DNA from 2 places in the Marinobacter salarius genome. Region 2 is predicted to be linked to the other one. Evidence: predicted binding sites of a transcription regulator. Region 2 holds the regulator's gene; the other holds the start of a gene.
What was found. Region 2 encodes FliA, which starts transcription of late flagellar genes. Its sites were predicted from a motif close to CTAAAGTTTNNNNNNNNNNNGCCGNTAA; they were not measured.

Region 1: the regulator FliA is predicted to act here: its motif matches at 14,018-14,045, upstream of flgM (flagellar biosynthesis anti-sigma factor FlgM).

Annotation. Positions count from the first base shown of each region.
Region 1 covers NZ_CP136693.1:3,314,336-3,330,378, reverse strand. Annotated here, with positions in the region: gene smc (chromosome segregation protein SMC) at 1-2,772, shown strand, start outside; gene zipA (cell division protein ZipA) at 2,914-3,918, shown strand; gene ligA (NAD-dependent DNA ligase LigA) at 3,915-5,945, shown strand; gene R1T46_RS15365 (hypothetical protein) at 6,098-8,848, shown strand; gene R1T46_RS15360 (CBS domain-containing protein) at 8,874-9,506, opposite strand; gene mnmC (bifunctional tRNA (5-methylaminomethyl-2-thiouridine)(34)-methyltransferase MnmD/FAD-dependent 5-carboxymethylaminomethyl-2-thiouridine(34) oxidoreductase MnmC) at 9,567-11,477, opposite strand; gene R1T46_RS15350 (peptidylprolyl isomerase) at 11,510-12,127, opposite strand; gene R1T46_RS15345 (pilus assembly protein PilB) at 12,374-13,111, shown strand; gene R1T46_RS15340 (flagellar protein FlgN) at 13,155-13,625, opposite strand; gene flgM (flagellar biosynthesis anti-sigma factor FlgM) at 13,633-13,959, opposite strand; gene flgA (flagellar basal body P-ring formation chaperone FlgA) at 14,141-14,845, opposite strand; gene R1T46_RS15325 (chemotaxis protein CheV) at 15,043-15,975, shown strand; gene R1T46_RS15320 (CheR family methyltransferase) at 16,015-16,043, shown strand, end outside.
Region 2 covers NZ_CP136693.1:2,390,687-2,406,729, forward strand. Annotated here, with positions in the region: gene fliR (flagellar biosynthetic protein FliR) at 1-332, shown strand, start outside; gene flhB (flagellar biosynthesis protein FlhB) at 348-1,484, shown strand; gene R1T46_RS11070 (class I SAM-dependent methyltransferase) at 1,876-2,751, opposite strand; gene R1T46_RS11075 (uracil-xanthine permease family protein) at 2,732-3,988, opposite strand; gene upp (uracil phosphoribosyltransferase) at 3,991-4,629, opposite strand; gene flhA (flagellar biosynthesis protein FlhA) at 4,853-7,027, shown strand; gene flhF (flagellar biosynthesis protein FlhF) at 7,087-8,385, shown strand; gene R1T46_RS11095 (MinD/ParA family protein) at 8,432-9,244, shown strand; gene R1T46_RS11100 (RNA polymerase sigma factor FliA) at 9,275-10,006, shown strand; gene cheY (chemotaxis response regulator CheY) at 10,183-10,566, shown strand; gene R1T46_RS11110 (protein phosphatase CheZ) at 10,587-11,375, shown strand; gene R1T46_RS11115 (chemotaxis protein CheA) at 11,393-13,555, shown strand; gene R1T46_RS11120 (chemotaxis response regulator protein-glutamate methylesterase) at 13,588-14,733, shown strand; gene R1T46_RS11125 (flagellar motor protein) at 14,733-15,470, shown strand; gene motD (flagellar motor protein MotD) at 15,499-16,043, shown strand, end outside.

The DNA of each region.
Region 1 (16,043 bases), 920 kb from region 2:
ACTGATCTTCAGACCTGGCGCACTCGCATCCGGGAGTCCGAGCTCGAGCTCGAGAAGCAGCTGTCTGAACGTGTCAGCCTGGAAACGGCACTGGAATCCCTGCGGGACGGCCATCAGGAACGTAACGAACATTTCAATCGGGCGCAGGCACGTTACTACGAAGCTGGCGCTGACATCGCCCGCATTGAGCAGAGCCTTGAGCACCAACGAGAGCGCAGCCGCCAGACGGCAGCGGAACTGGACCAGGCCATGGCCAATCAGCGCGAACTGGCTCGGGAACTGGAACAGGATGAAGAGAAACTGGCGGGTATCCAGGAAGAACTGGATATGCTGGAGCCGGAGCAGGAGGCGCTGGTCCTGAAGTCGGAGGAATCCGGAGAAAAGCTCCAGAGTGCCGAGGATGCCATGAGCGAGTGGCAGCACAATTGGGAAGACTTCAGTTCCCGTTCGGCGGATGCACGTCGGCAGGCGGAACTGGCCCAGTCCAGTATCCGTTCCCAGGAAAATGCCATTGAACAACTGCGCACCCGTCAACAACGGCTTCGAGAAGAACAGGATCTGCTTGAAGGACAGGTTGATCGGGCGGAACTGGACGACCTGCTGGAACAGCAGGAAACCCTGGAGCTGCAGAGGGAAGAAGCCGCGGAGCGAATCAACGTTGTCCAGGACGAACTCCAGGAAGCACGTCATCATCAGCGGGACGCAGAGCAGGCCGCCACGGACGCACGCCAGCAGGTCCAGAGTCTGAGGGCATCGCTTGAATCCCAGCAGGCCCTGTTGGGCGAACAAATGGGCAGCCAGGACGACACCTTGCAGGCCTGGCTCAACGAACACCGCCTCAGCGACAGTCCACGACTGGCCACACAGCTTCGTATCGACGATGGCTGGGAATTTGCGGTAGAGCAAGTAATAGGGCGCTTCAGCCAGGGGCTGAGCGTACCGGGGCTGGGGGCTGTGCACTCCAACATGGCTGGTGCTCCCCGAGGTTTGGCCCTGGTGAATAGTGATTCCAGCGCTAATAACCCATCTGAGGGGCTTGGCAGCAAAGTATCCGGCGCCGGGGGCATGGCATCCATACTGGCGCTTGTTGATGTCGCGGAGTCCATGGAGGACGCGCTGGAACGGCAGAAAGGTTTGGCGCCGGGCAGAAGCGTCATTACCCCCGAGGGCGCCTGGTTGTCCGCTGACTGGGTGCTGATGCCCGATTCCGATGCGGCCCAGATTGGCGTAATCGAGCGACAGAAGAAAGTCACTGCATTGGCGGGAGAGCTGGAGCAGGCGGAAGCCTCGCTGGACGTCGCCACCGACAATCTTGACCGATTGCTGGAACAATCAGAACGGGCGGAAGCCGCCAGGGACGATGCCCAGGGCCGGCTGGCGGATGCCGATCGGCAACTCGCTACTCTGTCGTCCAAGATCAGCGGCCTGAAAGCGCGTGCGGAACAGATTGATGCAAGGCTGCAGCGCATTCGTGACGATCTCACGGACGTGTCCATGAATCTTGAGCAGCAGCAGGGGCAACTGCTGGAAACCCGGGAGGAGTGGCAGCAGGCCCTGGCATCGACGGAAGACAGTGATGAAGAGAAGGAACGACTGCTTGAACGTCGGGACGTGCTGCGTGAAAACCTTGACCGGCTTCGTCAGGAGGCTCGGCACGATCGCGACCATGCCCACCAGCTACAGCTCCAGCTTCAGTCCCTGAACAGCCAGCGTGATGGCTTGCGTCAGACCATTGACCGAATGCAGCTGCAGAAAGAACGCCTGGACGAGCGCCTCGACATTCTCCGTGAAAGCCGCGAAAACGCCGAAGAGCCCATCGAAGACTTACAAATGCAGTTGGAAGGCCTTCTGGACAGGCGTTTGGCTGAAGAGGAGAAGTTGGGCGCCGCCCGAGACGCGCTTGAAGAAATTGATCAGGAGGTTCGCGATCGGGAGCAAAGTCGCAGCCGCATAGAGCACACCATCCAGGACGTCCGCGCGAGCCTCGAGAAGCTGAAAATGGAATCCCAGGCGCTGGAGATTCGCGCCAGCAATCACCTGGAACAGCTCGAGGAACTGGATGTACGCCTGCAGGAAGTGCTCTCCACCTTACCTGACGATGCCAGCGAGAAAGTGTGGGCCGAAGACCTGGAAAAAATCGGCTCCCGGATTCAGCGTCTGGGTGCCATCAACCTTGCGGCCATCGAGGAGTACCAGGTTCAGAGCGAGCGCAAGACTTATCTGGACAGTCAGCATGAAGACCTGATGGAAGCGCTGGAAACCCTGGACAACGCCATACGCAAGATTGATCGTGAAACCCGGCAGCGCTTCAAGGAGACGTTTGACCAGGTCAACGGGGGGCTCCAGGCGCTGTTCCCGAAAGTATTCGGTGGCGGCAATGCTTACCTTGAGCTTACGGGGGAGGATCTTCTGGAAACGGGCGTTGCCATCATGGCACGGCCGCCGGGCAAGAAAAACAGCACCATTCACCTGCTTTCCGGTGGGGAGAAGGCATTGACGGCCATCGCATTGGTGTTCTCTATCTTCCAGCTTAATCCGGCCCCGTTCTGTATGCTGGACGAGGTGGATGCTCCGTTGGACGATGCCAACGTCGGGCGATACGCCAACATGGTCAAGGAAATGTCAAAACAGGTACAGTTCATCTACATTACCCACAACAAGATCGCCATGGAAATGGCCGACCAACTGATGGGGGTCACAATGCATGAGCCAGGATGCTCACGGCTGGTATCCGTCGATGTAGACGAGGCTGCCGCATTGGCTGAAGCGTGATGCATCGTCGCTGGCGGACAGGCGGTCACGGTTTGTGCAAAAATGACAAAACTGCCATCTGGACTGTGTTTGCGTTGTATTCATTACAGGCTTTTCTTAGAGTAGCAACGATATCTGATCTGCAAACAGGACAGCACCACTATGTCTCTTAGGGAATGGTTAATTGCCATCGGCACCCTGGTTATCCTCGGTATTGTGATTGATGGTCTGCGCCGGATGAGGCGCGCCCGCAAGGAATCAATCGCGATCTCCTCTGGCATGGGCGCGGATGATCTCGACGATTCCCCGTTGGAGCAGGATTTCAACCCTGAGCTCCCCAATGGTGGGGCGCGCACCATTTCACGGGACACGCTGGAAGAACGCGGCTACGTCAAGCCTGAAAAGAGCCGGTTCGCCAGGCCCAAGCCCAAACCGACCAGGCCGGTGGTCAGCAGCGCGGGCGTTAAGGGCAAGGACGACGCCGAAGAACCGGCGGTAGAGCACGAACCGGAAGCGGAAAATCTGGCTGCCAGTGAACCCACTGATGTTGAGTACGATTCCGACACCGGTTGGGGGGCGGTTGACGAAGAGCCTGAAGCCGATATAGCGGATACTGGCCCAGACGACGAAGCAGCGCCCCCCACTGTAACCACCGAGGTGGAGGAGGACACCGCAAAGCGGGAAACCACGGCACGACAATCAGGGCAGCCCCTCGCAGGCGCCAACCGGCCGGAAGCCCGGGAAGTGGTCGTTATCAATGTGTTGGCAAAAAGCGAGCAGAATTTTGCGGGTACCAAACTCAAGGCGTTGTTCGAAGCCTGCGGCCTGGAGTATGGCGATATGGACATCTACCATCGCCACGAGCAGTCTGACACCACCAGCCCGGTGCAGTTCAGCGTGGCCAGCGCCGTAGAGCCCGGTACCTTCAAACCCGAGGATATGCCAGCCTTGTCCACGCCGGGGATCAGTTTCTTTATGAGCATGCCCGGGCCCACCAATTCCATGCAAGCCTTCGAGTTCATGCTGGAAACGGCGCAGTGCGTGGTACGCAATCTTGGCGGTGAACTGAAGGACGAGCGGCGAAGCGTGATGACCCCGCAAACCATTGAGCACTGCCGCCAACGCATCCGCGAGTTTGAACGCAAGCAACGATCCCCCAGACAATGACCAAAGCCTCTCCCGACGTTATCAGCCGGGCCGGAGAACTCCGGGATACCATCACCGAGCATAACTATCAGTACTATGTTCTGGACGATCCCCGGGTGCCGGATGCCGAGTACGACCGGCTGTTCCGGGAATTACAGGACCTGGAAGCGCAATATCCCGATATTGTGACGCCTGATACCCCCACTCGTCGGGTGGGGGCATCGGTGGAAACCACCTTTGAGGAGGTGGTCCATCGTATCCCCATGCTTTCCCTGGACAATGCGTTCAGTGACGAAGAACTGAGGGACTTTGATCGCCGGGTGAAAGACCGGCTCAAGGCCAGCGACGACATTGAGTATGTCTGCGAGCCCAAGTTGGACGGACTGGCGGTAAGCCTTCATTACGAGTCCGGCGTTCTGACCCGCGCCGCCACCCGCGGCGATGGTTATACCGGTGAGGACATAACTGCCAATATTCGCACTATTCCGTCGGTGCCCCTGAGGCTTCGTGGTGACAACGTTCCTGAACTGGTGGAGGTCCGGGGCGAAGTCTATATGCCCCGGGAAGGGTTCGAAGCGCTGAACAGACGCCTGGCGGACAAGGGAGAGAAGGCGTTTGTTAACCCCCGCAACGCCGCCGCAGGCAGTCTGAGACAGAAAAAACCCACCGTGACAGCCCGCCGGCCACTCGAATTGTGCGCCTACAGTGTCGCGCTTGAGGACGAAAGCCGGCTGCCCGCCACCCATTGGGAGGGGCTGCAACAGGTTAGTGCCTGGGGTTTCCGGATCAACCCTGAGATGCGTCGGGCGACCGGCGCGGAGGACTGTCTGCAGGCTTACAATGAGCTGATGGATAAGCGGGCCAGCCTGCCTTATGAAATCGATGGCATTGTCTTCAAGGTAAACAGCCTGGCATTGCAGCAGCAGTTGGGGTTTGTCTCCCGTGCCCCCCGCTGGGCTATTGCCCAGAAATTTCCGGCGCAGGAAGAGCTGACGGTCATTGAAGACGTGGAATTCCAGGTCGGCCGTACCGGCGCGATCACGCCAGTCGCCCGGCTCAAGCCGGTATTTGTGGGAGGCGTCACCGTAAGCAATGCCACTCTGCATAATATGGATGAAATCCAACGACTGGGTGTCCGTATCGGAGACACCGTGTTCGTTCGACGGGCAGGGGATGTAATTCCCCAGGTGGTCAAGGTTGTGGCCGAACGGCGCCCTGACAATGCCCGTGAGGTCCAGCTTCCGGATGCCTGCCCCGTATGCCAGTCCGATATTGTGCAGATCGAGGGTGAAGTGGTGGCCCGCTGTTCTGGTGGGCTGTTCTGCCCGGCACAGCGCAAGGAGGCCATCCGGCACTATGCCTCCCGCAAGGCACTGGACATAGAAGGGCTCGGAGACAAGTGGATTGATATTCTGGTGGACAGGGAACTGGTCACTACGGTTGCGGATCTTTACCTGTTAAAGAAGGCTGATTTGACGGGCCTTGAACGTATGGGTGAGAAATCCGCAGGTAATCTGATCGATGCCATTGATCGCTCCCGTCACCCGGTCCTTTGGAAGTTCCTGTATGCCCTTGGTATCCGGGAAGTGGGCGAGGCAACCGCCAAGGCCCTGGCCAGCCACTTTGGCACGCTGGAAGCCATTGGTGAGGCTGATGAGGATGCCCTGCAGTCGGTGCCCGACGTTGGGCCCATTGTCGCCGGCCACATTCGTAGTTTCTTCGACCAGACCCACAATCAGGAAACCATCCAGGCGCTAAAAGACGCAGGGGTTCAATGGCAGAGTGAAGCAATCACGGCCAGTGAGAAGCCCCTGAAGGGCGAAACCTGGGTGCTGACAGGGTCGCTGTCGGACATGACGAGGAACGACGCCAAGGCAAAACTGGAGTCCCTGGGGGCAAAAGTGGCGGGAAGCGTCTCCGGCAAGACCTCCTGTGTCGTTGCCGGCGAAGCCGCCGGCTCGAAACTGACGAAGGCCGAAAACCTGGGTGTCCCGGTGATGGACGAGTCTGCCTTCGTCGAGTTTCTCGCGACCCACGGTGTGGAATAAAACCTCAGGCCACGGCGCACCCTGTGATCCGTCCGTGGCCAGAATCTGAGAACTCGCGCAGATCCTGCCTCCGTGAAATTGATTACCATGAGCTTGTTCTGTAACGGTGTGTAAAGCACCCATAAAAACAATGCTCTGAAACGGACTTTTTCATGCGCGCCGATTCGCTCTCTTGCCTCTCCTGTATTCTTCGCCGTTTTCCCCGCGGGGGCTGTCTCGCCCTGTTGTCACTGATGGTAGTTGCCGTTGGCGGTTGCAAGACCGAACAGGATGCTGAGGATCCCTACATTCTTGGAACGCCGCCGGACGAAGCCTATCTGGGCGTTGAGTACGCCTACAATTTCGGCGCTTTCGACAGCGACGACATTCTCGATTATTCACTCACTAACGCGCCGTCCTGGCTGGCACTGGAAGACACCAGCAACAAGGCGCGTCAGGGTGTCATCATGCGGGGCGTTCCGGGGCTGACCGGTGGCTCGAGGGGCCGTGATGACCTGGGCACGACGGAGAACATCACTCTGGTTGGCAATGATGGCCGTGCGGCCGGTACACAGCCATTTGACATTGAAGTCCAGGAGAACGTGCTCAGCCTGGCCATCGATGATTTTACCGAGGGAGAGGCCTTCGAGGCGCCGGAGGAACGGGATAATCGGTGCGAGGCTCCGGAGGTCGGAGAAACCGGTCGCCAGACATACGAGGTAAACGAATACGATGATGATGGCGCGGTCGTCAAGACCGTTCAACGCACCAGCGACACCTATCCCGTTCTTGTGCGGGTACTGCTTGATCAGCCCTCTGTCACCCGTGTGTCGGTGGCCTTTGAACTGGACTCAAGCTTCAATCCACAACGCTGTGACGAGGACATTGATCCCCCTCACCAGCGTTGTGAAAATGGGGCCGCCAACAACAACGAGGCGATCATCGGAAAGGACATTATCGGTTTGGGGACACAGAGCGAACCGACCTTACCAGTGCCTTCCTATCTTCAGTATCAGCCGGACGATGATGGCTTCCTGTCCAAGGGGGTGATCACTCTGGAACCCGGAATCACCGAGTGTTATATCCGCCTGGAAGTCATTGAGGACACCGAGGCCGAACCCCTGGAAACCCTGAACATCCGGCTGACCGAGGTAAGGTCCGGCCTCGCCGGGCTTGGCAGCTCCAATTCCGGTGTCAGGGAACTGCTGCGGATAGCGGACAATGAGCCAACAGTACGACTGGAAACCGGGGCTGGTGGCACCCGGGATGCGCTTAATGTCGGCGATGTTCGTGAGTATGTTGCGTTAATCAGCGGCGAACGTGCCGGCGCTTATAGCGTGAAACTTGGTGAGGATGACGACTCCGATGTGATTCTGGGCGAGGATTTCCTTGTGGAAGTTCGGGACGAGGACGGCGAATGGGCGGAAGGGGATCTCCTCAACTTTGCCGAGGGCGTTGAGGCAATGCGCTTTCGTATCCGCATTCCCGACGACTACACCAACGGCCAGCTGGAAAACGATCGTTTCCTTCTGTTGGGTCTGGATGAGCGTTATCAGTCGGGACGAGAGAATTTCGCGGCCTCGGCGGATGCCGACAAACTGCGGGTGAACATCAACGAACTGACCTCACCGCTTGAGGTGGGCAGCAGTGCGGCGTTTATTCCCACCGACACGGCTTTTGGGCACAACGGTCGTCTTTTCATTGCCGGCTATCGTGTCGATGATGGTGATCGTCCCTGGGTGCGTATCGTCACGCAGAAAGGGGAAATAACGGAACAGCCATTGTCAGAGGCCGCTATTGCCCCGGGTGCGGAGCCAGTTATCGGTTTTGTCGAGCGTGAGGTCAAAGAAGGGGAGGACGACGTTACCCGCTATGAATTCGTCGTCTCGTTTGGCAGTGATCAGGCACCGGACGGTACCCCTGACAGTAATGGAGTGGATGTTCATACGCTGCTTTACTTTTTCGACACCGCCCAGGATCCGGACAGCTATGTACCGGTTTGGAGCATTGTGACGGGCACATCCGGTGATGATACTCCCAGGTGGACCGGGATAGATGAAGACGGTGGTTACGTCGTGAACGCCGGGGAAACCAATGGCCAGTGGCCGAACGAAAATGCTGCTGGTGGTGTGGATAGTTTTCTCCAGAGAATCGACACCACCGTTGATGGCAACTCGGTTGTGCCGGTGGTTGCCTGGACACGGCAGGTGGGGGCGGCAGGCCATGATGAGTCGGTTGTGGGAGGCAGTACTTCCACCAGCAGTCCGCTGTTGATCGGGGATTCCTCAGGCGCGGTGAGTGGCCAGCCTCAACTTGGCGGAAAAGACGTGTTCTTTTTTATCGCCTCCAGCGCAGACAGTACGATTAACGTCAGGCAGCGGGGAACCACCGGTAACGAAAACCTGTCAGCCGGCATCTACGGACTGAACAATGTTTGGTTGGTGGGCCAGGGTAGCGGCAACTATCGCGTCGAATCCGGCGACGGAGATCGTTCATTGCAGCGGCGTCAGATCAACAGCCAGGCCGGATTTGCTTTGTCGTACACCGCTCTAGGGGATGTAACACGCGCCCTTACCTTCAATGACGGCGATGATGCATCCACCGAGTCGCTGCACTCGGTGCGGACTTACGACCGGGACATTCTGGTTGCAGGAAGTACCAACGGCAATTTCAGCGAAAGCGAGGGAAATAGCCTGATCAATCCCATCCTGGCGCGGATTTCACTGGAGGAAGACGGCGATAATGGCACTGACAGCAGCCGGGAATGGAGAACGCAGTTGCCGCTGGATGGTGCAGAGGGCGAAATAGAACGGCTGGAAAATTACCGCGATGACGAAATAACGGCCCTGGTAAAAATCGTAAGTGGTACCTCCGAGACGTGGGAGGTTCGGTTGTTTACGGGAGAGGGGCTACCGTTGCATTAATCGAGAGCGGGCGATGGTCCCACTGTTATACGCTGCCCTCGTGACGGCTGGCGTTGGCGTACAACCTCAGGTAATCGGTGCTGGTGACGATGCCTGCTGACTGGCCCTGCTCGTCAACAACCAGGGCGGCGTTCAGTTGGTGAGCGAGCATAAGCCTTGCCAGCTGGTGTGCATCTGTCTCGGGAGACGAGGTCAGGAAGGCCGGTAACTCAATATTGACGAAACTGGCACTCATGGCGTTCGCGTCGGTTTCGTGAAGCCAGGCCAGCAACCAGCGCAGGTCCACGAGCCCTGCTACATTACCTTCTGCTGTAATAACGATGTGATTAATGCCGTTCTCATCCATGGCGTCCATCGCTTCGGCAATGGTTGCGGTCGCTGGCACGGAATTCAGGGCGGGGGTGCATATCTGGGATACCGGCAGGTAGGCCCGTCTTTCTTTGGGTTCACCGGCTGCCGTGGCACCGTACTCTTCTATAGCGCGCTGTCGGCCGGAGCGGGCGGCAAACTGGAATTCGGCGTCGGTGGTTTCGCTGTGCCGAACATCAATGTTATGGGATTCACTTAATTCTGTGACATCGCCCACCCGGCGACTCCGGAATATCTCCGGCAGGCGTGTTCCGACGGGCCTGCCGGGTTCACTGACATGAATGGACATAGTGATCTGCTCCGGTTGTGACAGGGTCTTTTCCGGTTATCGGCAGAAGGTTTGATTTCTTCAGGCGCTGATCGTTTCCTGCGATGTTATGTCTACTCGGTGGCAGCGGTCCGTAGCCACGCGTTTTGCGAGGGATTCGGGTAAGCAAGAGGGCTGCCCTGAGAGTCGGTCAGCCAGATATTCTGCGAGTAGCGGAGCGTAACTCAGCCCCTTGCTACCCAGCCCGGTAAACAGGTTGATTCCTTCCAGTGGTTGCCTATAGGCATCCATTAGCGGACCAGCGACCGGCTGATAGTCATGGGTGGTGCATCGAAACCCGACTTTGCCATCGAGTTTTGCCGGATCAATGTCGCCTGAATCCCTGTCTACTGCGCCCGGAACCATCGCATCAAGCATTGAAAGGTTATCGCGGTGGCTTTCGGTGGAAAGGGCGGGTGATGGGTCATGAAGATCAAAGGTGGCACCAGCCATCGTCATGCCGCCGTGGGCGGGATTGAGGTACCCAGATCCGCACACTACCACATCAGGGCATTTCACCGCCTTCGCTGGCAAGTGAGTTACCTGGCCTCGAATCGCACGGAAACGGAAGCCACCCTTAAGCGGAATCAGGTTCGGTGTCAGATGGCCGGCGCATATCACGACGCGGTCGACCACCACATCCTGTTCGCCATTGCCCGCAATATGCCATTTTCCATTGCAGGGTGTGAGTCGATGGACATCAAAACCGAAACACTGAAAAATTCGCTCATGCGCCATTAACGCCCGACAAAGGCCGACGGGTTCAAGCCATCCACTGCGCGGAAACCAGAGACCGCCCCTAGTCAGGGGAATGCCTGCAAGTTCAGACGCCTGTTCCGGGCCGATCTGCTGCAATACAGTGCCAGGGTAGTCGTTGCGGGCTATGAAACGGTTCTGGCGGTCTTGCTCGCTGTCACTGTGTGCCAGTTGAACTAGTCCGGAAGGGTGCCAGTACTCGCCGCCGAACTGTTGATAATAGCGTTGACTGAACAGCAATGATGAGAGACCAAGCTTTGCCTGATCATTGAACTCGATGCCCAGTTTGACATACAGCGCACCCTGAATATTGCCAGAGGCTGCTGTTCCAGCCTCTTGAGCGCGGTCAATTACAGTAACATGCAATCCACGCTCCGCCAGATTCCGGGCGAGCAGACTGCCAGCAACCCCGGCGCCAATGATGGCAATGGATTCAATGTCGTTCGCGGCCGGGAGGGCTTCGGGGTAGGTGGCGTCACCCAGAGTGCCGATCAACATGTCCCATTTTTGCCCGAATCCGGGCGCTTTCCGCATGGTGAAGCCGGCTGCAATAAGCCGTCGCCGCACCTCGCCGGCCGATGTAAAGGTGGCGAGGGTAGCACCGGGTTTGCTGTGACCCGGTATGGCGTCAATGACTTCACGCGTCCACATGTCCGGATTTTTGGCGGGCGCAAAACCGTCCAGAAACCAGGCATCGGCCTGAAAATCCAGCTCGCGCCAGGCATCAACCACATCGCCGAAAAAGAGTGTCAGCCTGACACGACCACCGGCCAACACCAGGCGATGGGTACCCGAGACGGGGGCGGGATATTGTTCCAGCAGTTGGTCAGCGTAGACCTTGAGCTCCGGCCACATGGTGAGCGCATGTGCAAGGTCGTCCGGAGTCAGAGGGTGGCTTTCGACGGAGACGAAATGCAGGCAACCATTGCCCGCTGTGGATGACTGATCCCAGGCTTGCCAGGCTGCAAGGAAATTCAGACCGGTGCCAAACCCTGTTTCAGCGATGACGAAAGAAGAAGCCGTTGGTAATGAGGAGAAACGTTCGTGAAGCCTGTTCTGGCTGATAAATACATGCCGTGTTTCTTCAAGGCCATTCTCGCTGCAGAAGTAAACGTCACCAAAGCGTCGGCAGTGGGGTGCGCCGCTACTCCAATCAATGTCGGCGTTTTCAACAGATGGAAGCCTGGGATCAGTCACGGTCTTTGTATCCGCTCATTACGCTTACCGGTCTATTCTGCAGCGGTATCGGTTTGCCGGACCGAAACGCTACGGATAATGACGGGTTCCTGCGGCACATCTGCCATACCTCGGGATCTGACCGTTTTCTTACTGGCGATGGCATCCACAACACCCATTCCGCCTGTCACCTTGCCAAATACTGCATAACCCGGGCCGCGGACACCTGCGTTCAGGAAGCCGTTGTCTGTCAGGTTGACGAAAAACTGGGAGGTGGCGGAATCCGGTGAGCTTGTGCGGGCCATGGCGACTGTACCGCGAAGGTTCTTGGCGGTTGGCTTGGCTTCGTTCCGGATGGGGCTACGAGTCTGCTTCTGTTTGAGATCCTGGTCGAAACCGCCGCCCTGGATCATGAAGCCCGGAATGACCCGGTGGAACAGCGTTCCCTCGTAGAATCCATTTTTAGCGTAGGTGATGAAATTCTCAACGGTTTCGGGAGCGATGTCCGGGCGCAAGGTCACCTCAATGGCACCCTCACTGGTTTCAATAATCACCCGGGGCAGCTCGTTCTGTTGTCCATCAGCCGCCAGGCAATTGGCAATACCCAGCATGAAGGTTACAGATAGCGCGATTTTCATCACATATCGAAACGGTTTTACGGAATTTGTCATTCTATAATGGCTCACGTAGTTAGTTCAGGGAATAGAATAGTAGGTAGCTTCGGGAATATTTGCTGCGATACTGTTCCCATGAATCCAGTCTGTTGCAGGATGTTAGCAGATAATACTTGTCAAGTCGGGCATATTCCCTGCGGAGTTCATGACTATCAGCTAACCTTCTGTCGCATCAGTGTCATCGATGCTCTCTGACCGGGCCAGGTTGTACGGCAATCACTGTAAAGCTATTGGAGGCATACCTTGAAAATCCGTCAGGGCTTCGAAGAAAAATCCCGCCTCGGTCGGTTGCTGATAAACCGGGGATACCTTTCCGATATTCAGTTGGAAGAGGGTTTGCACCTACAGCATGAGACCGGTCAGCGGCTCGGTGAGGTGTTGATACAGTCCGGCTGGATTACAGAACGTGAGCTACATCGTGTCCTCAGGCACCAATCCCGTTACCGTAACGCGGCGGCGTTGGTCACCATGGCAGTATTGCCATTTCAGCCACTGGTCAGTTTTGCCGCTGGCAGCACTTCGAATGATTCACGAGACGTCGCCGACGCAGGACAATTGTACGATCATCCCGGCCTGTCTCCGCTCAATGACGACGAGTTGGCCGGTGTGGCCGGGCAGGGTGATCAATCGTTGCTGGATCGTATTGCCAATGTGTCCGCGATGGCCCCACGTCATGACGGCGCAGGGGAGGTTGAACCGGATGTCATTGAAGGCCTGAAATTGACGGCGAATATTTTCGTGCCGGTGTTGAACTTCCTGGATTCTGATCTGACGATATCCGGGGTGCATTATCGGGATGACATTCCCCGGTACGCGGTTCGTGACGACGGCGGGATCACCCTGGCTTTCCCGGAAAGGATCGAGCAAATCCGCATGGACAATATCCGGGTTAGCGGTAGCCAGGGACCTTCTTTGGGAAACATTGCCCTCGACAATATCCGCTTTCATCCGGATTCACAGATGACGATCTATACTCGCTGATCGGATGCGTTGGGCTCCGATGTCTGCGGAGCCCAGAGGCCCGTCAGGCGCTCGCCAGAACGGTACGGTGTGATACGGCCTTTTGCTCGCCCTGAGCACCGTAGAGGGTCTGGTGCCCGGAAACGCCGCGGAATATATCAGTCAGACGTGAAAGGCGCTTCTGAAGGTGACTGACAACCCGCCCATTATTGCTATTCAGCTGGTGACAGGTCTTAAGGCGTTCATCGGCGTCCTGCCACAAGTCGTAAACATCTGACAGGCCGGCGCTGAGAATAAACCGTGAGGGGGCTCCGTTTTCAGGTCGAAAACCCATCGACACCAGCAGGCGGATTTTGAGTTTGGCCCGCTCGCGAATCTGACCCAACAGAGTGTTTTTCTCACCAATCAGGGTTTCGAGTTTACGGATATCAGACGTGGACAGGCAGGCTTTTTCCTGCTGCAGGACGTCCGCCAGGGATTCGAGTTGACGGATGTCTTGGGACAGGAGGTCTTTCAATTCATCGATTGCGGCCATGATTTATTCACCCGAATATGCTTTCATCCATTTCAAGCATTTTCTGGGCCAATTTCTCTGCGTCAACTTTGTAGGAGCCGCTTTCCAGGGCAGAGCGAATCTGCTCAATACGGGCATCGTCCATTTCCGGATAATTACCGAGTTTCTGTTCGAGCTGTTTCAGGTTTTTTGCCTGGCTACTCAAATTGACATTTTCACCGCGGGCACTTTGCGCCTGGGACTTGGCCTGCTCAGTCGTAGAGGGCTGAGTGCTCTGGGCACCTGAAGATTTATCGGCCGTGGTTTTCTGGGTGTTGACCTGGCCTGGGCCTATTCCATTAAAGTCAACTGACATAACGTTACCTGCTTAGCTGATCGGCCGCGTTGGGCGGCTCCACAAATTTCATACCTGTCTATCGGCATGGCTTGACGTTTCTTTAGCAATTTTTGCAAGAATTGAATGACACTCTTGTCATCTTTCCAAAAAAAGCCGGCAATGGTTTGCCGTTCCCGGTGAATCCGTGCCGGGAACGGGGCTACATGGGAATTTCAACGTGGCCGGGTGCGGTCACACGGGCACGCACGGTGCGGGAGGACGAGAGGTTTTCAACCAAAACCTGGTCACCAATGCCGCCGCTGGCCAAGGCCTTACCCCGTGAGTTTACCGAAAAATTCCCGCTACGGGCGCTGATAATAACATGGTCCCCCCGTTCGATCGCTGCGGGAGCCAGCACCAAGTCTGGCGTAAAAACCGTTCCAGCGTTAATGCCTCGGCGCATTTCCATGCCAACAAGTTGTTCGATGTTGGTAATAGCCCCCCGTCGAACTGAATTCACGACCACCGAATCTGACTGTATGGCAGCTTTTGTAAGCCTTTCGCCCCGGCCCAGCGGGCGGGCGGCGACCATAGCTTCACCGGTTATGGTGATCGATACAGGCAGAAACATGCGCCAGGGACGGTCGCCCTTGCAGGATACCAGCAGTGAAGGCTGGGTGGTCTTCCAGGGGTCGCCGCTGAAGGACACGCCAAGTGGAGTCTCACAGGTAGCGAGCGACAGGCGGGCGTCGAGTTGGCCAGTATCATAGGAAACCGTAAAGCCTTCGTTTGCTTGGGCGTCCGAAAATGCCGCCAGAAACTGTTCCGCGCCACTGTGAATTTGTTCGGCCGTCGTCATGGAAGCAAGTGCAGGGCCGGCCATTGCAGTGATTAGCAGTGCGATGATGAAATTGGTGATGCGCATACGAGGCAGTTTGTCCTATGCTGTCATTAACCGGGCAGAGTCCCGTGTTCGGGAATGTCCTAATGATTTCCGGATTCGGCCGTTAAGCCTACCCAGAGAGTCAATTATCCGGCAGTTTCCAGGTGCCGAGTGGCTTTGATTGAAAACGCAGCAAGATGCGTGCCGTCAGAGTGTTGGAACAAGCGGGAGATGAAACGATGGCAGGGGTATTGGACAGTGTAAATCAGCGTACCCAGCTGGTGGGGCAGAATCGCCTGGAGCTTCTGTTATTTCGCCTACGCGGCCGGCAGACGTACGGCATTAACGTCTTCAAGGTCAAGGAAGTGCTCCAGTGCCCGAAGCTGTCATCGCTGCCGAATAGTCGCCCCATGGTTCGGGGCGTGGCCCATATTCGTGGCGAAACCATTCCCATCATTGACCTTGGCATGTCGATCCGGCTTCCCGGTATTCCCAAGGAAGAAATAGCTACCAGCTTCGTGATCATTACCGAGTACAACCGCAAAACCCAGGGTTTCCTGGTGGCCGGTGTCGACCGCATCGTGAATATGAACTGGGAAGACATCCTGCCGCCACCCAAGGGTGCGGGTAAAGACGTTTACTTGACGGCGGTAACCCATTTTGAAGACAAGCTGATAGAGATTATCGATGTTGAAAAGATACTCTCTGAAGTCTCTCCGTTTGAGGAGGATGTCACCGAAGACGTCCGCAACCGCAGTTCAGAGCGGGTGCCCGGCCATCTACCAGTGCTCGTTGTGGATGATTCCGCAGTGGCCCGACGTCAGATAGAGCGGTGCCTCACGGCCATCGGTATGGAGGTGGTGACAAAAAATGACGGCAAGCAGGCCCTGGATTATCTAAAACAAGTTACGGCAGATGGTTCCCGGGCCGTCGACCACCTGTGTCTGATCATATCCGATGTCGAAATGCCGGAAATGGACGGGTACACTTTGGTCACCAAGTGCAAAAATGAGCCTGCAATCAAGGACGTATTCATCATGCTGCACACGTCCTTGAGTGGCGTGTTCAACAAGGCAATGGTGCAGAAGGTAGGCGCTGACGATTTCATGGCAAAATTCAGCCCCGATGAGTTGGCTGAAAGGGTTATGGAAATTGTCGATCGCGAGCAGTGACGCCGGTGTCACTTCCGACCCACTCGATACTGAGATCCAATGAAAGCTGAGATAACCCCCCAGGAATA
Region 2 (16,043 bases):
TCTTTATTGAGAGCTTCCGCACCATCCCCATTGGCCTGGAAGGTCTGGGGCAGGCTGGTGTGTGGCAGCTCGCCCATCGCATCAGTTGGATATTCGTGTCCGCTGTCTTGCTGGCCCTACCTGCTGTCACCGCCGTGTTTATCGTCAATATTTCCTTTGGGGTTATGACACGTGCTGCTCCCCAGATGAACATTTTTGCCCTGGGTTTTCCGATTGGCCTGATTTTTGGATTATTTGCCATATGGGTGCTGCACGCCAATTTTCTGCCACATTTCGAGCAGTACACCCGGGAGACGTTTGAGTTCATGCGAAACCTGCAAGGGCAGCCTTAGTAGCGACGGAAAACCATGGCCGAAGAAAACGACAACAGCCAGGAAAAAACCGAAGAGGCCACCCCCCGAAGGCTTGAGAAAGCCAGGGAGGACGGCCAGACTGCGCGTTCCAAGGAACTGGCGACCATGGCTGTTCTGTTGGCTGGTGCCGGCGGCCTGCTGATGTTTGGCGCGTCAATGGGCGCTTCCCTGGAAAGTATCATGCGCGACAGCTTCGTGTTGGAGCGCTCCGCCATCTTCGACACCCGGCATATGAGCGTCCAGCTGATTGCCTCCACCAAGGAAGCCGCCCTGTCCCTGGCGCCCTTGCTGATCCTCTTGCTCGTCGCTGCAGTCGCAGGCTCGATTGGTATTGGTGGTCTGCTGGTCAGCGGAAAAGCCATCGCCCCCAAGCTTAATAGAATGGACCCTCTCAAAGGTCTCAAGCGCATGTTCTCCATGCGTTCGCTGATTGAACTGGTCAAAGCCATCCTGAAAGTCGGCCTGGTGATGGCGGTAGCGATCCTGATATTGAACCTGCGTACGGATGACCTGCTTAGCATCGCTGAAGAGCCTGCGAGATCGGCCATGGAGCATGTTGTGTGGACCATGGCCTGGAGCTTTTTCATCCTTGCCTGTGCCACCATCGTCATTGCCGCGATCGACGTGCCGTTCCAGATCTTTGATCACCAGAAAAAGCTGCGCATGACCAAGCAGGAAGTGAAAGACGAATACAAGGATACGGAAGGCAAGCCGGAAGTGAAGGGTAAGATCCGTCAGTTGCAGCGTGAGATGGCTCAGCGTCGGATGATGCAGGATGTCCCGGGCGCGGATGTGGTGATCACTAACCCGACGCATTATGCGGTGGCGTTGAAGTACGATCAAAAGAAGATGGCGGCGCCGATTGTGGTGGCGAAAGGGTCGGACGAAACGGCTTTCAAGATCATGGAGATTGCCCGCGAGAACAAGGTGGAGATTCTCCGCACGCCACCTTTGGCGCGGGCGGTTTACCACAACACTGACATCGGGGGTGAAATCCCGGATGGTCTGTACATGGCGATCGCCCAGGTGCTCGCCTATGTGTTCCAGCTTCGTCAATTCCGTAAGGGACGGGGCGAGAAGCCCCAGATGCCGAAGTTTCCGATTCCTTCGGATTTGCGGCGCGACGTTTGAGTTGGGTGCTGGCCTGTTGGTACCTAGCCTGTTGGTTTGGGGGAGGTGGTTCTGCGGGCGGGCTGCCCAAAACACGCTCCTTCGGCACATCCATGTGACGCTTGGACTCCGCCATCCATGGCTCCGTACAGTTTTGGGCAGCCCACCCGCAGAGCCACTTCTTTCATCATAGATATCGCCAAAATCGTCAAAACCTTTCTCGGGTTTCCTATTATTCGACCTTGCCTGCTTGCGATAACGCCGTTGATCGAGGGGGTGTGGGGAAGGGACTCCCAAAAACGTGGAGCGCCATGGATGGCGCGACCGAGCCCTACAGGGATGTATTCACGGGCGTTTTTTGGGAGTCCCTTTCGCACACCCGTTAACGCCAAACCGGAAGGCTAAAAGCAGGTTACACCGAGGCCTCAATAACCCGAACCATAGGATCACGGCGGCTCTCCGGAATTGGGAGTTGGCCGTAGAGGTCAGCAGGGTTGTGGACGGTAACGGAGGGAAAGCCGCAAGCACCGAAGTGCTCAGCCGCTTGTTGGTCGTCCAGGAAATGGAAGCTGACATCACTGCGGGTAACCGTGCTTAGCAGTCCGCCGAGGGATTTCAGGGCACCGCGTAACAGTGGCTGGTTTGGCATCAGGTAGCTTTCGGACAGGTAGACCGATCCCGGGCGCTGTTGCAGCAGTGCAGCCAGGCGTTTCCAGAATTCTGAAATAACCGGCAAGGAGAAATAGCTGGTCAGTCCCTCGGTGACGACAACCACCGGTTCTTTGCTGTCGAACGCTCTCGCGACAATCGCCTCCAGCGTCTGTTCACCGGATTCCGCCAGGATGTCGATGGGCATTACCTGATGGTGGTCGCCCAGGCGACCGGAGGCCAGGAGTCTTGCGGCCTTTTTGGTGGCCATGTCGGGGAGGTCGGCTTCCACCATATGGAGGTGTGGGTGCTTTTCCCGCAAGCGGATGCCTCTTGGAGACATTCCGCAGGCAATTTCCAGAACCTGGGTGACGCCACGCTCAAGGGCCTGTTCGATAAGGTGATCGATGATCAGGTGGCGCTGCATCAGGAAGGTGCGGATGTTGCCACCGATGAGCGTTTTGCTTCCTACCTCGAACGGAGTCATCAGGTGATACAGCCAGCGCCCCTCATCCGTCGCAAGCACGTCGTCGGAGAGACCGTACCGGTGCCATACGGCACCGGTATAGAGAGCGGTAAAGCTGATGCCGGAGCTGCCAGCTGCTTTCATTGGTCGGTTGTCAGTGGGTGTCTTGCTCATGAATCCGTGCGCCCCATGCCTCGCCCTTGCCTGGCAGGATCAGGTTGAGGGCTATGGCAACCACCGCGCAAAGGGCGATGCCCTCCAGGTTACCAATCGCCATGCCACCAATCCCGAAGACCAGAGTGACGGCAACGATGACCAGGTTGCGTGCCTGCGACAGGTCGACCTGGTGCCGGATCAGGGTATTCAGGCCGACAACGGCAATAGAGCCGAACAACAGGCACAGGATACCGCCCATGACCGGCGCCGGGATGGTTTGGAGCGCTGCGCCGAATTTGCCGATGAACGCCAGCACGATGGCAATGCACGCCGCCCAGATCATGACTTTGGGATTGAAGTTCTTGGTCAGCACCACCGCGCCCGTAACCTCTGAATAGGTGGTGTTGGGCGGGCCACCAAGGGCTGAGGCAGCACTGGTGGCAAGGCCGTCGCCTAGCAGGGTGCGGTGCAGGCCGGGTTTCTCAAGGTAGTTTTTGCGGGTGACGGTACCGATGGCGAGGATGTCGCCAATGTGCTCAATGGCTGGTGCGATGGCCACAGGAATCATGAACAGGATGGCTGCCCAGCTGAACTCCGGCGCCACAAAGTTGGGGATGGCGAACCAGGGCGCGTTGGTAATGGGTGACAGGTCCACGATGCCAGCAAAGGCGGAGAGTATGTACCCGACGATAATGCCGAACATGATCGGGATCAGGCGGAAGATTCCGCTGGACCAGACCGCCATAATCACGGTCACGGCCAGGGAGATCATCGCAATCCAGATGGCGGTGTCGTAGGGCACCAGTTGTTGCGCGCCATCACCGGTGCGGCCGGAAGCCATGTGGACAGCCACCGGCGCCAGGCCAAGGCCAATCACCATAATAACCGGGCCGATAACCACGGGAGGCAACAAGCGGGTGATGAAACCGGTACCGCGCAGGCGTACAGCGCCACTCAGGATGATATAAAGGATGCCCGCGGCCATCAGGCCACCGAGTGTTTCCTCAAGGCCGAAGCGACCCTTGGCGGCAATGATCGGGGCGATAAAGGCGAAGGATGAGGCCAGGAAAATGGGAATCTGGCCGCCGGTGACGATGTGGAAAATCAGCGTGCCAATGCCGGCGGTGAACAGCGCAACGTTGGGATCGAGGCCGGTAATCAGGGGCATCAATACCAATGCGCCAAAAGCCACCAGCAGCATTTGTGAGCCGGCGATGGCCTGTTTCCAGACCGGGTCGGTGCTATGGTCCTGCATGGTTAGACGTCCTTCTGCTTGGTGCCGAAGATTTTGTCGCCGGCGTCGCCAAGCCCCGGAAGGATGTAACCTTTCTCATTTAGCCTGTCATCGATTGATGCGGTGTAGATCGACACATCTGGATGTTTCTCCAACACTTTTTTTACGCCTTCTGGTGCTGCAACCAGGACGAGTGCACGAATTTCGGTACTGCCGGCTTTCTTTAGCACGTCGATGGTGGAGATCATGGAGCCACCGGTGGCCAGCATGGGGTCGACGATCATGGCCATGCGCTCATCCAGTTCGCCTACCAGCTTTTCAAGATAGGTGCTGGCTTCCAGGGTTTCTTCGTTGCGCACTTGGCCGACAACGCTGACCCGGGCACCGGGAATCAGGGTGAGTACGCCGTCCAGCATACCCAGGCCGGCCCGAAGGATTGGCACGATGGTGGTTTTCTTGCCCTGGATCTGTTCAATCTCCACCGGCCCGGCCCAGCCTTCAATGGTTTTCTTCTGCAGTGAAAAATCCTTGGTGGCCTCGTACGTCAACAGAGCACCGACTTCCTGAGCGAGCTCCCGGAAATTTTTGGTGCTGATGTCTGAGCGGCGCATCAGGCCGAGTTTATGGCGGATAAGAGGGTGCTTGACCTCGTGAATTGGCATGGGCTCACCTTTGCGTCTGGGTCGATGATGTGATTGGGCGCAGTAAAGACGCCAGCAAATGGCGCAAGGATACCGTATCTTGCCGAGTCCGTCAGGCGTGGTAAAAAGAAAAGCCGTGAGGGCTGGTACGGATCTTGCGAATACCTCGTCAAACGATGCGTCTGCGTCAAAAAAACGACCCGCACACCCCTGCGGTTTACCGCCAATCGGAGAGTTTCCCGGCATGGATCGAGCGCTAGTCTTCAACAATGTCAAATCCCTGACGCGGGGTAATATTGGCATTCCCGTGATGTTGATGGGGTTGCTGGGCATGATGATTCTGCCCATGCCGGCGTTCATGCTGGACGTGTTCTTCACCTTCAACATTACCTTGTCGATCGTGATCCTGCTGGTGTGTGTCTACGCCTTGCGGCCGATGGAGTTTGCATCCTTTCCGACTGTTCTGTTGGTGGCAACACTGTTGAGGTTGGCGCTCAACGTTGCATCCACACGGATTGTTCTGCTCAACGGCCATGAAGGCGGTGATGCGGCCGGTAAGGTGATCGAGTCGTTCGGCGCGGTTCTTATCGGCGGTAACTACGCGGTTGGCCTGGTGGTCTTCGCCATCCTCATGATCATCAACTTCCTGGTGGTCACCAAAGGTGCTGGCCGGGTGTCGGAAGTAAGCGCACGTTTCACCCTGGATGCCATGCCGGGTAAGCAGATGGCCATCGATGCCGATCTCAATGCCGGTCTTATCAACCAGGAAGAAGCCAAGCACCGTCGCTCTGAAATTGCCCAGGAAGCAGACTTCTACGGCTCGATGGACGGCGCCAGTAAATTCGTCAAGGGCGACGCCATCGCCGGCCTGTTGATCCTGGCCATCAACCTGATCGGTGGCATTGCCATCGGTATGCTCCAGCACGGCCTCGATTTTGGTACGGCTACGCAGAACTATGCACTGCTGACCATTGGTGACGGTCTGGTGGCTCAAATTCCGTCACTGCTGCTGTCGACGTCTGCAGCGATCATGGTTACCCGGGTAACGTCCAGCCAGGACATGGGCGGGCAGATACTGCAACAAATGTTCAACGCCCCCAAGGCGCTGGGTATCGCGGCCGTTATTCTCATCATTCTGGGCCTGATTCCTGGCATGCCGCACGTAGCATTCCTCGGTCTGGGGGCGATTGCGGGTGGTATTGCCTGGTACATATGGCAACAGGAACGCCAGACCGTTGAGGAGGATGGTGTGTTCCCGATCCGGGGCGGTGGTGCTCGTCCGGCAGGCCCGGGGCGCGACTTGCCACCTGGCGGTGAGGGCGGTGAACAGAGTGCCCAGCTGCCGCCGCCGGGAGAAACCCGGGAACTCGGATGGGACGATGTGGCCACCGTGGATATCGTCGGCCTGGAGGTGGGCTATCGCCTGATTCCCCTGGTGGATAAATCCCAGGGCGGTCAGCTTCTCAGCCGTATCAAGGGCGTTCGCAAAAAGCTCTCACAGGATCTGGGCTTCCTGATGCCTTCGGTCCATATCCGCGACAACCTCGACCTGATGCCCAATGTCTACCGAATCACCCTGATGGGCGTCACCATTGCCGAGGCAGAAATCCATCCAGACCGTGAACTGGCGATTGACCCAGGTCAGGTGTTCGGCAAGATCGAGGGGATAGAGGGCAAAGACCCCGCCTTTGGTCTGGACGCCAGTTGGATCGAGCCGGATAAAAAAGACCAGGCACAGACCCTCGGTTATACCGTCGTGGACGCCAGTACCGTGGTGGCGACACACCTCAACCAGATCCTTCAGAGACACGCCCACGAACTGCTTGGCCATGAGGAAGCTCAGAAATGGCTGGACCAGCTCGAAAAAGTGTCACCAAAGCTGGCGGAAGAACTGGTACCCACCACCATTTCCATCAGCCTGCTGCTGAAGGTGCTACAGAATCTGCTGAAAGAGGAAGTGCCGATCCGTGACATGCGCTCTATTGCGGAGGCCATTGTGAACGTCCACCCGAAGAGCCAGGACCCGAAACTGCTGACCACGGTTGCTCGCCAGTCACTTCGCCGGATGATTGTCCAGAGTATCTGTGGCAACGACGCGGAGATCCCGGTGATTACTCTGGATCCGGACTTGGAACAGTTATTGCTAAAGTCCATGCAGCAGAGTCAACAATCCGGCGGTCAAGAAGACATCGGGCTGGTGCTGGAGCCAAATATGGTTGAGAAGCTTCAACGGTCGCTCCAGGACAGCGTCCAGCGCCAGGAAATGCTGGGCAAGCCGGCGATTCTCCTGGTTTCCGGGCCCTTGCGCCCGGTACTGGCGAAGTTTGCCAGCTACGGAGTCGAGCGCCTGCATGTACTGTCGTATCAGGAAATTCCGGATAACAAACAGATCACTATTGTCGCATCCGTCGGCCAGTAAAGGCCGCGGCTGGAAAGGCGGAAGACGCTGGGAAGCGTTGACCGAAAGGAGGCATCATTATGAAAGTAAAGCGGTTTTTCGCCAAAAGCATGGCAGAGGCACTGCGTCAGGTGCGGGATCAGATGGGGCCCGATGCCGTGATCCTTTCCAATCGTCGTGTTGATGGCGGCGTCGAAATTGTGACAGCGCTCGATTACGACGAAAACATGGCGCGTCAGCGTCTCGGAGACGCCGCACGGGAAGCCACCAATGGCTCACGGCTAGCCGAGTTGCAGGCGGAACAGCATCGCCGCCTGGAGGACGAACTCGGCCGCTCCCGCGATCGCATTCGTGAAGTGCGTGAAAAGCGTGCGGCGTTTGGTAGGACGAGTGTGGGTGGTGAGTTTGGTGACGCTGGTCTTTCTGAGGAAGCACTCGCCAACGACGATACTGTGGTTGTTGAAGAGCCGTCGACCGCACGTGCTGCCTATTCCGGCGAGCTTGCGCAAATGCGCGCGGAAATCAGTTCCCTCCGTGACTTGGTCAGTGCCCGCAACGGCGGTGAACCCGAACAAACAGCGGTAAACGCAGTACAGCAGAGGCTGTCTGAAAAGTTGCAGGAATTCGGTCTCGGACTGGAGCTTGCCAATTCTCTGTCCCGGCGTCACCGGGCAGGCCGGCTTGAAGATGGTTGGAAACAGTCTCTGAAAATGCTGGCCGCCGGTGTAAAGACTACGCGCACCGAGTGGGCGGAAGAGGGTGGTGTCTATGCTCTGGTGGGACCAACCGGGTCCGGCAAGACGACGACCATCGGCAAGCTGGCCGCACACTACGTTCTGCGCCACGGCCCTGACTCTCTGGCACTGGTCACAACCGATCGCTATCGGGTTGCGGCACACGAGCAATTATTCGTGTTCGGGCGCATACTGAACGTTCCGGTTCGGGTTGTGGATGAAACCCATTCCCTGGACGACATACTGGACGAACTGTCGGACCGGCACCTGGTGTTGATTGATACCGCAGGCCTGACCAGCACCGACAAGGGCTACGAGGAGCAGCTTATGGAGCTGGCTCGCAGTCACCATCGGATTCGAACCCATCTGGTGGTTTCGGCAACCAGTCAGCCGCGCATCATGAAATCCGTCTGGCATTGCTATAAGATGGCAAATCTTACGGGTTGTGTGATGACCAAAATCGATGAAGCACTGACCCTGGGTGAATCGCTGGGATTCGTCATGGAAACGGGATTGCCGGTGGCCTATTACACCGACGGGCAGAAAATCCCGGAAGACTTGCACCACGCTGAGTCCATCCCGCTGGTGCGTTTAGCCGTGGAGAGGCTGAAGAAACTCCAGCAGCAACAGGCAGTCGCTGTTTAAAAACAACACAGCCTGCGGTTAAACGCGGCAAGAGATCAGAGTCAGTATGAGCAGACCACATCCGGTACAGGTTATTGCCGTTTCCGGCGGGAAAGGGGGCGTTGGCAAGAGCAACGTATCAGTAAACCTTGGCATCGCCCTCGCGCAAATGGGGCGTCGGGTGGTACTGCTAGACGCCGATCTTGGTCTTGCCAACATTGACGTGCTTCTGGGTATTACCGCCAACCGCAACATACAGGATGTCATTGCCGGGGATTGCGACTTGCGGGATGTGCTGGTCAATGGACCCGGTGGCATTAAAATCGTGCCTGCCTCCTCGGGGACTCAGCGTATGACTCAGCTTTCCACGCTGGAGCATGCTGGCCTGATCAACGCTTTCAGTGAACTGGGTGACCAGATCGATGTGCTGATTGTTGATACCGCTGCGGGTATTTCCGAATCGGTGGTGAGTTTCCTCCGAGCCTCACAGGAACTATTGCTGGTTGTCTGTGATGAACCTACGTCTATTACCGACGCCTACGCCCTTATAAAGCTCATGAACCGGGATTACGGCACCAACCGCTTCCGTATACTGGCCAACCAGGTCAGGAATGAGCAGGAAGGTCGCCACCTGTTTGAAAAACTGACCCGGGTTACCGAGCGCTTTCTTGATGTGGCACTACAATATGTGGGTATCGTGCCGTATGACGAGGCCGTAAAAAAGGCGGTACAGCGGCAGCGTGCCGTGCTGGATGCCTACCCTCGGGCAAAAGCATCGTTGGCAATCAAGAGCCTTGCGGAGAAAGTGGATAGCTGGCCGCTGCCATCGTCGCCCCGGGGGCATCTGGAATTCTTTGTGGAGCGGCTCGTCGAAGTCTGATTTTGATCCTGTCACTGAATAGCCGGATACATGACATTGGCGAAAGAACTTGGAATCTACAACCGGACGGGTACACGCGGACCTTCCCAGCTCGTTGAGGAACAGGCCCCGCTGGTCAAAAAAATAGCGCTTCATCTCATGGCGCGGCTGCCGGCATCTGTCCAACTGGATGATCTTATGCAGGCAGGCATGATTGGTTTGTTGGAAGCTGCACAGCGATACAGTTCCGACAAGGGGGCTACCTTTGAGACATACGCCGGCATCCGGATCCGCGGGGCCATGGTGGATGAAATTCGCAAGGGTGACTGGGTCCCTCGATCCGTCCACAGGAATTCCCGCCGCATTGCCAAAGCCATCAAGGCTGTCGAGGATCGCCTGGGCCGGGAGGCCCAAGACTCGGAAGTAGCCGAAGAGCTCGGGTTGGACCTCGACGAATACTATTCCTCCCTGAGCGATGCCAACAGTGGTCGACTTTTTAGTCTGGATGAGCTCAATGAATCCGGCGAGCTGCCGATAGAAGAAACAGAAGGCAGCGATAACCCACTGGATGGCTTGGCGTCTGACAACTTCCGCAAGAACCTGGCCACCGCGATTAGTGATCTGCCCGAGCGAGAAAAGCTGGTGCTCAGCCTTTATTACCAGGAAGAGCTGAACCTGAAGGAAATCGGTGCCGTGCTGGGTGTTAGCGAAAGTCGGGTCAGCCAGATTCACAGTCAGGCCGCGCTCCGTCTGCGGGGGCGTCTCACTGGTTGGCAGCACTGAACAGGCCATCGCCCTGTTGAACGGCGTTACCAGGCATTCTTTACTGTAGCCTTTTGGTAACCGGCGCTTTACAACCGGCCCAAAGGCCACACAATAAGCGGTTAAACTACCCGGCCTGCTAGACTGTGAGCCGGGAGCCAAAAACGAATTCCGGGCGTTTTTAACTGGAGGTCCCATTGGACAAGAATATGAAAATCCTGATTGTGGATGACTTCTCCACAATGCGACGGATCATTAAGAACCTGCTTCGTGATCTTGGTTTTACCAATACTGACGAAGCGGACGATGGCAATACCGCACTGCCGATGCTCAAGAGCGGAAAGTACGATTTTCTGGTAACCGATTGGAATATGCCAGGGATGTCCGGGCTCGATCTGCTTAAGGAAGTCCGTGCCGACGATAACCTGAAGACCCTGCCTGTGCTTATGGTGACCGCCGAGGCGAAGCGGGACCAGATCGTCGCCGCTGCGCAGGCCGGCGTGAACGGCTATGTGGTTAAGCCCTTCACGGCAGCCGTACTCAAGGAGAAGATTGAGAAGATCTTCGAACGCATCCAGTAATCAGAGGTCGGACGGCTCCCATGAGCAATAGCAATAAAGACCCACAGGGGCTCGACCCGGAGGTTACGGATAAGCTCCGCAGCCAGGCGGCCGAGTTGGTCGAGCAGGTCAACGCTGGGGAATACGGCCGCGCGATGACCCTGATCAATGAGCTGAGCGAGGTGAGGGACCAGAGCCTGTATCGGGAAGTAGGGCGACTGACTCGCAGCCTCCATGAGGCGATCCGCAACTTCCAGATTGACCCCCGTAACGCTGAACAGTCCGAAGCCCTTTCGAAGATGACCGATGCGTCGGATCGTCTGGAGTACGTGGTTCAGATGACCGGTAAAGCGGCCAACCGGACCATGGACCTGGTTGAGGAGGCCATGCCCAAGGCCAGCGCCCTCCGCGACGAGGCCGCGGAGCTGAGAGACCAGTGGCAGAAATTGCGCCGCCGTGAGATGGCCCCGGCGGAATTCCGTGAGCTCTATGCCCGTATCGATACGTTTTTCGTTACCTTGAACACCGATGCAGGAGCGATGTACGACAATCTGTCGGAGATTCTCCTGGCTCAGGATTTTCAGGACCTCACAGGGCAGGTGATCCAAAAGGTCACCACTCTGGTTAAAGAGGTGGAAGAGCATCTGTTGAGCCTGGTAGTGATGGCGAGCCATGTGGACCAGATGACCGGCACCGTCCATGAACTGGAAGAACAGGAAAAGATATCGGCAGAACAGGGTGTTGGTCCACAGATCAAGGCCGAAGAACGCGAAGATGTAGTATCGGGACAGGACGATGTTGATGATCTTCTGTCCAGTCTCGGTTTCTGAATAAAAGAGGGTAACGCATGGCGTTTGATGCCGATGAAGAGATCCTGCAGGACTTCCTTGTTGAGGCAGGCGAAATACTCGAAAAGCTGTCGGAGCAACTGGTCGACCTGGAGCAAAATCCGGACGACAGCGATCTGCTCAACGCCATCTTCCGGGGTTTCCACACCGTAAAGGGCGGTGCTGGGTTTCTGCAACTCGATGCCCTGGTGAACTGTTGCCATTCCGCGGAAAATGTTTTCGATATCCTGCGTAACCACAAGCGCAAGGTAGATTCCGAATTGATGGACGTGGTGCTGGAAGTCCTGGATCACGTCAATGCCATGTTTGAACAGGTTCGTCATCACGAAGAACCGACGCCAGCTCCCGAGGAGCTGATCGCCGCCCTCGACGCATTGGCGCAACCGGCAGGGGAGTCGCCGTCGGCAAACGCAGCGGTCGCTCGCGAAGAACAGAACGAGAGCAACGAAGCCAGTTCTGGAGACGATGGCGGTGATATTACCGACGACGAATTCGAGCGGTTGCTGGATGCCCTGGAAGAGGAAAAGACCAGCGCTCCAGTTTCCAGTGGCGACGGCAATGAATCTTCAGGCGGTGACGGAGCGAGCGGAGACGACATCTCCGATGATGAATTCGAGGCCCTGCTGGACCAATTGCATGGCAAGGGCCAGTTCTCAGGCCCGCCTGAAACCGGCAAGGCAGCCCCTGACAGCCAGGATGCCTCGGGCGACAAGGTTACCAGTGATGAGGCGAGTGACAGCAAGGGTGGCGACGACCTGATTTCGGACGACGAGTTCGAAAAGTTGCTGGATGACCTGCACGGCAAGGGTGGTAGCCCCACGGCAGAAACTGCCAAGCCGGCCCCTGGGCCTGCTGCAAAGCAGCCGTCGGCCACGTCTCCCAGTGCCATGGCTGACGAGCCCGCGCAACCGGCTGGTAAGCCTGAAAAAGTGCCTGCGGAAAACGGCAAGACGAGTGCAGCACCTGCGATGCCAGCACGGGACGCCAACGCGCCTGTGGCCGAAACCTCTGTACGGGTGGACACCAAGCGCCTGGACGACATCATGAACATGGTGGGTGAACTGGTGCTGGTGCGTAACCGCTTGCAGCGTCTGGGCGCCCAGAGTGAAGACGAGCATATGCACAAGGCGGTCTCCAACCTGGACGTGGTGACCACCGATCTTCAATCCGCTGTGATGGCGACGCGGATGCAGCCCATCAAGAAAGTGTTTGGCCGCTTCCCGAGGGTGGTTCGCGACCTGGCTCGCAGCCTGAAGAAAGAAATCAACCTTGAGATGCACGGAGAAGAGACCGACCTGGACAAAAACCTGGTGGAGGCGCTGTCCGATCCTCTGGTCCATCTTGTTCGCAACTCGGTTGATCACGGTATAGAGGCACCCGATGTTCGTGAAAAGGCGGGCAAGCCTCGCCAGGGCCGTGTAACTCTGTCTGCCGAGCAGGAAGGGGACCACATTCTATTGTCCATCGAAGACGACGGTGCCGGAATGGATCCGGATGTGTTGCGCCGAAAAGCGGTGGAAAAGGGCATCTACGAACAGGATGCTGCCGATCGACTGACCAACAGCGAGTGCTACAACCTGATTTTCTCCGCCGGATTCTCCACCAAGGACCAGATATCCGATGTGTCCGGTCGCGGTGTCGGCATGGACGTGGTGAAAACCAAGATCAGCCAGCTCAACGGGCAACTGAGCGTGGAGTCGGAGCTGGGCAAGGGGTCTCGCATCGTCATCAAGGTGCCGCTGACCCTGGCCATCATGCCTACCTTGATGATCATGCTTGGCGACCAGTCCTTCGCGCTGCCACTGGTGAACGTGGTCGAGATTTTCCATCTGGACCTTAGCAAAAAGAACATAGTGGATGGCCGCGAATGCATTGTGGTTCGAGACAAAGTCTTCCCGTTGTTCCACATCAAGCGATGGCTGGTCAAAGGCGCCGCTGGTCAGCCGGAACCAGAGAATGCTCACGTGGTTATCGTGGCGATGGGAACACGACGCGTCGGTTTTGTGGTGGATCAGTTGATCGGGCAGGAAGAGGTGGTGATCAAGCCCCTGGGCCGGGCCCTTCAGGGAACGCCGGGTATGGCGGGTGCAACCATCACTGGCGACGGCCGAATTGCACTCATTATTGATGTTCCGAGCCTGCTGCAAAACTACGGCAAATAACGTTGCGGCGGGCCCAGGTTTAGGAGAAATGGATGACGGTTTCTGTCCTGGTCGTTGATGATTCAGGTTTTTTCCGCAAGCGACTGACGGAAATCCTGACCGCTTCCGGTCAGATCAAGGTGGTTGGCGTGGCCACCAATGGGCGCGAAGGTGTCGAGCTGGCTGAAAAGCTGAGGCCTGACGTCATCACCATGGACTACGAGATGCCCGTCATGGACGGTATCAGCGCCGTCCGTGAGATCATGAAGCGACATCCGGCGCCGGTATTGATGTTCTCCTCCCTCACCTACGAGGGTGCCCGGGTAACCCTGGATGCCCTTGAGGCAGGTGCCGTTGATTTCCTGCCCAAGAATTTTGAGGAAATTGCCCGAGATTCCAGTCAGCTTCAAAAAATACTCATTGAGCGCGTACTGGATGTCGCTGGCAGCCGCCCTGGTGCAAAACCGTCGGCGCCGCCTCCCACAGCTCCGCCGCCTTCGCCCCGTAGCCCTTCACCGGCAAGGCGCAGCGTCCCCGAGCGGCCGGCGGTACCGGACAGGTCCTCTCGCCCCAGCGCCCCAGAGCCTGAAGCACCGGTCCGTCGTTCGATTCGCCGCGGGCCGGCGAAACACTACAGTGTGGTTGCCATCGGCACATCCACCGGCGGCCCGGTGGCCTTGCAACGTGTACTAATGGCGTTGCCGGCTGGGTTCCCCGCGCCTGTGGTGCTCGTTCAGCATATGCCGGCCAGTTTTACCCCGGCGTTTGCCGAACGGCTGAACAAGCTCTGCCAGATTCAGGTGCGCCAGGCTGAAGACGGCGAAATGCTGAAGCCGGGCGTCGCGCTGCTTGCCCCCGGGGGTAAGCAGATGATGATTGAAAACCGGGGTGGCCAGGGCAGAGTCAGGATTCTTCCCGGAGATGACCGGCTTAACTACAAGCCTTGTGTGGATGTGACGTTCGGCTCCCTGGCCAGGAGTTTTCCCGGCAAGACCCTGGGCCTGATCCTGACGGGCATGGGCTCGGATGGAAAGGAAGGCTGTCGCCTGATGAAGCAGTCAGGCTCCGATATCTGGTCCCAGGACGAAAAAACCTCGGTGATCTACGGTATGCCCATGGCCGTGGCCAAGGCCGGGTTGTCTGACGAAATCCTTGCGCTCGATGACATTGGTTCCCGCCTGGCGGATGGGGTGAGCTGATGGATATTCTCAGCCTGCTGGGCGTCATTCTTGCCTTTGTGGCGATTCTCGGTGGAAACCTGTTGGAAGGCGGCGCCATCAGCTCGCTGTTCAATGGCCCGGCCGCGCTGATCGTCATTGGTGGTACGCTCGCAGCCACCATTCTCCAGACCTCCTGGCCGCTGTTAAAGCGGGCCTTTTCCCAGGTGCGCTGGGTGTTCTTTCCGCCCTATATCAGCCTGGAAGATGGTATCGGCAAGGTCATTGACTGGAGCGTCAAGGCCCGTAAGCAGGGTTTGCTGGGGCTGGAAGGGTTGGCTGAGAAAGAATCTGAACGCTTTGCCCGTAAGGGGCTGCAGCTGCTGGTGGACGGCGCTGAGACAGAAACCATCCGCAGCATCATGGAGGTAGACCTGGAATCCCGCGAACAGCGGGATCTGGAATCCGCCCGGGTGTTCGAGGCCATGGGTGGTTATTCGCCCACCATTGGCATCATTGGCGCGGTGATGGGGCTGATTCAGGTGATGACCAACCTCGAAGACCCCCAGTCACTGGGCAGCGGTATCGCCACCGCGTTTGTGGCCACCATCTACGGTGTAGCACTGGCCAATCTGCTGTTCTTCCCGGTTGCCAACAAGTTGCGCGGCATTCTGCGGGAGCGCACCCGTTATGAGGACATGATGATCGACGGCATCATCGCCATAGCCGAAGGCGAGAACCCTAAATCCATCGAGTTGCGCCTACGGGGCTTCCTGTAGTGCCGGCTCCGGAGCCAGGGGTAAGCTGATGAGACGACGCAGGCAACAGGATGACGACCTTCACAACAAGGAACGCTGGCTGATTTCCTACGCCGACTTCATCACCTTGTTGTTCGCGTTTTTTGTCGTAATGTATTCCGTGTCGTCGGTGAATGAGGGCAAGTACAAGGTATTGTCTGAAACCCTGACCGGCGTCTTCAATGCCCCCCAGCGCTCCTTCCAGCCTATCGAAGTGGGCGACCAGCCCCGGCGCGCGACGCCGCAGGCCGCCGAGGATGTGATTAACCCGCCGGTGACTGAAGCTCCGCAAAACCCCTCCATGAGTGCAGAAGGGCGCACCGAGGCGCTGCGTGCCATGGCGGACCAGTTGGCTTTGGAGTTCGACGAGCTGATCAATCAGGGTGTGGTTACTCTGGAAACCAGCGACGAGTGGTTGGAGCTGAGCCTCCGCAACAGCCTGCTTTTCGGCAGTGGCGATGCCGAGCCCCATTACGATGCCTTCGACGTGGTGGAAAAAATTGCCGCTGTACTCCGCAACCGGGATAACGCTACCCGGGTTGAGGGCTTCACAGA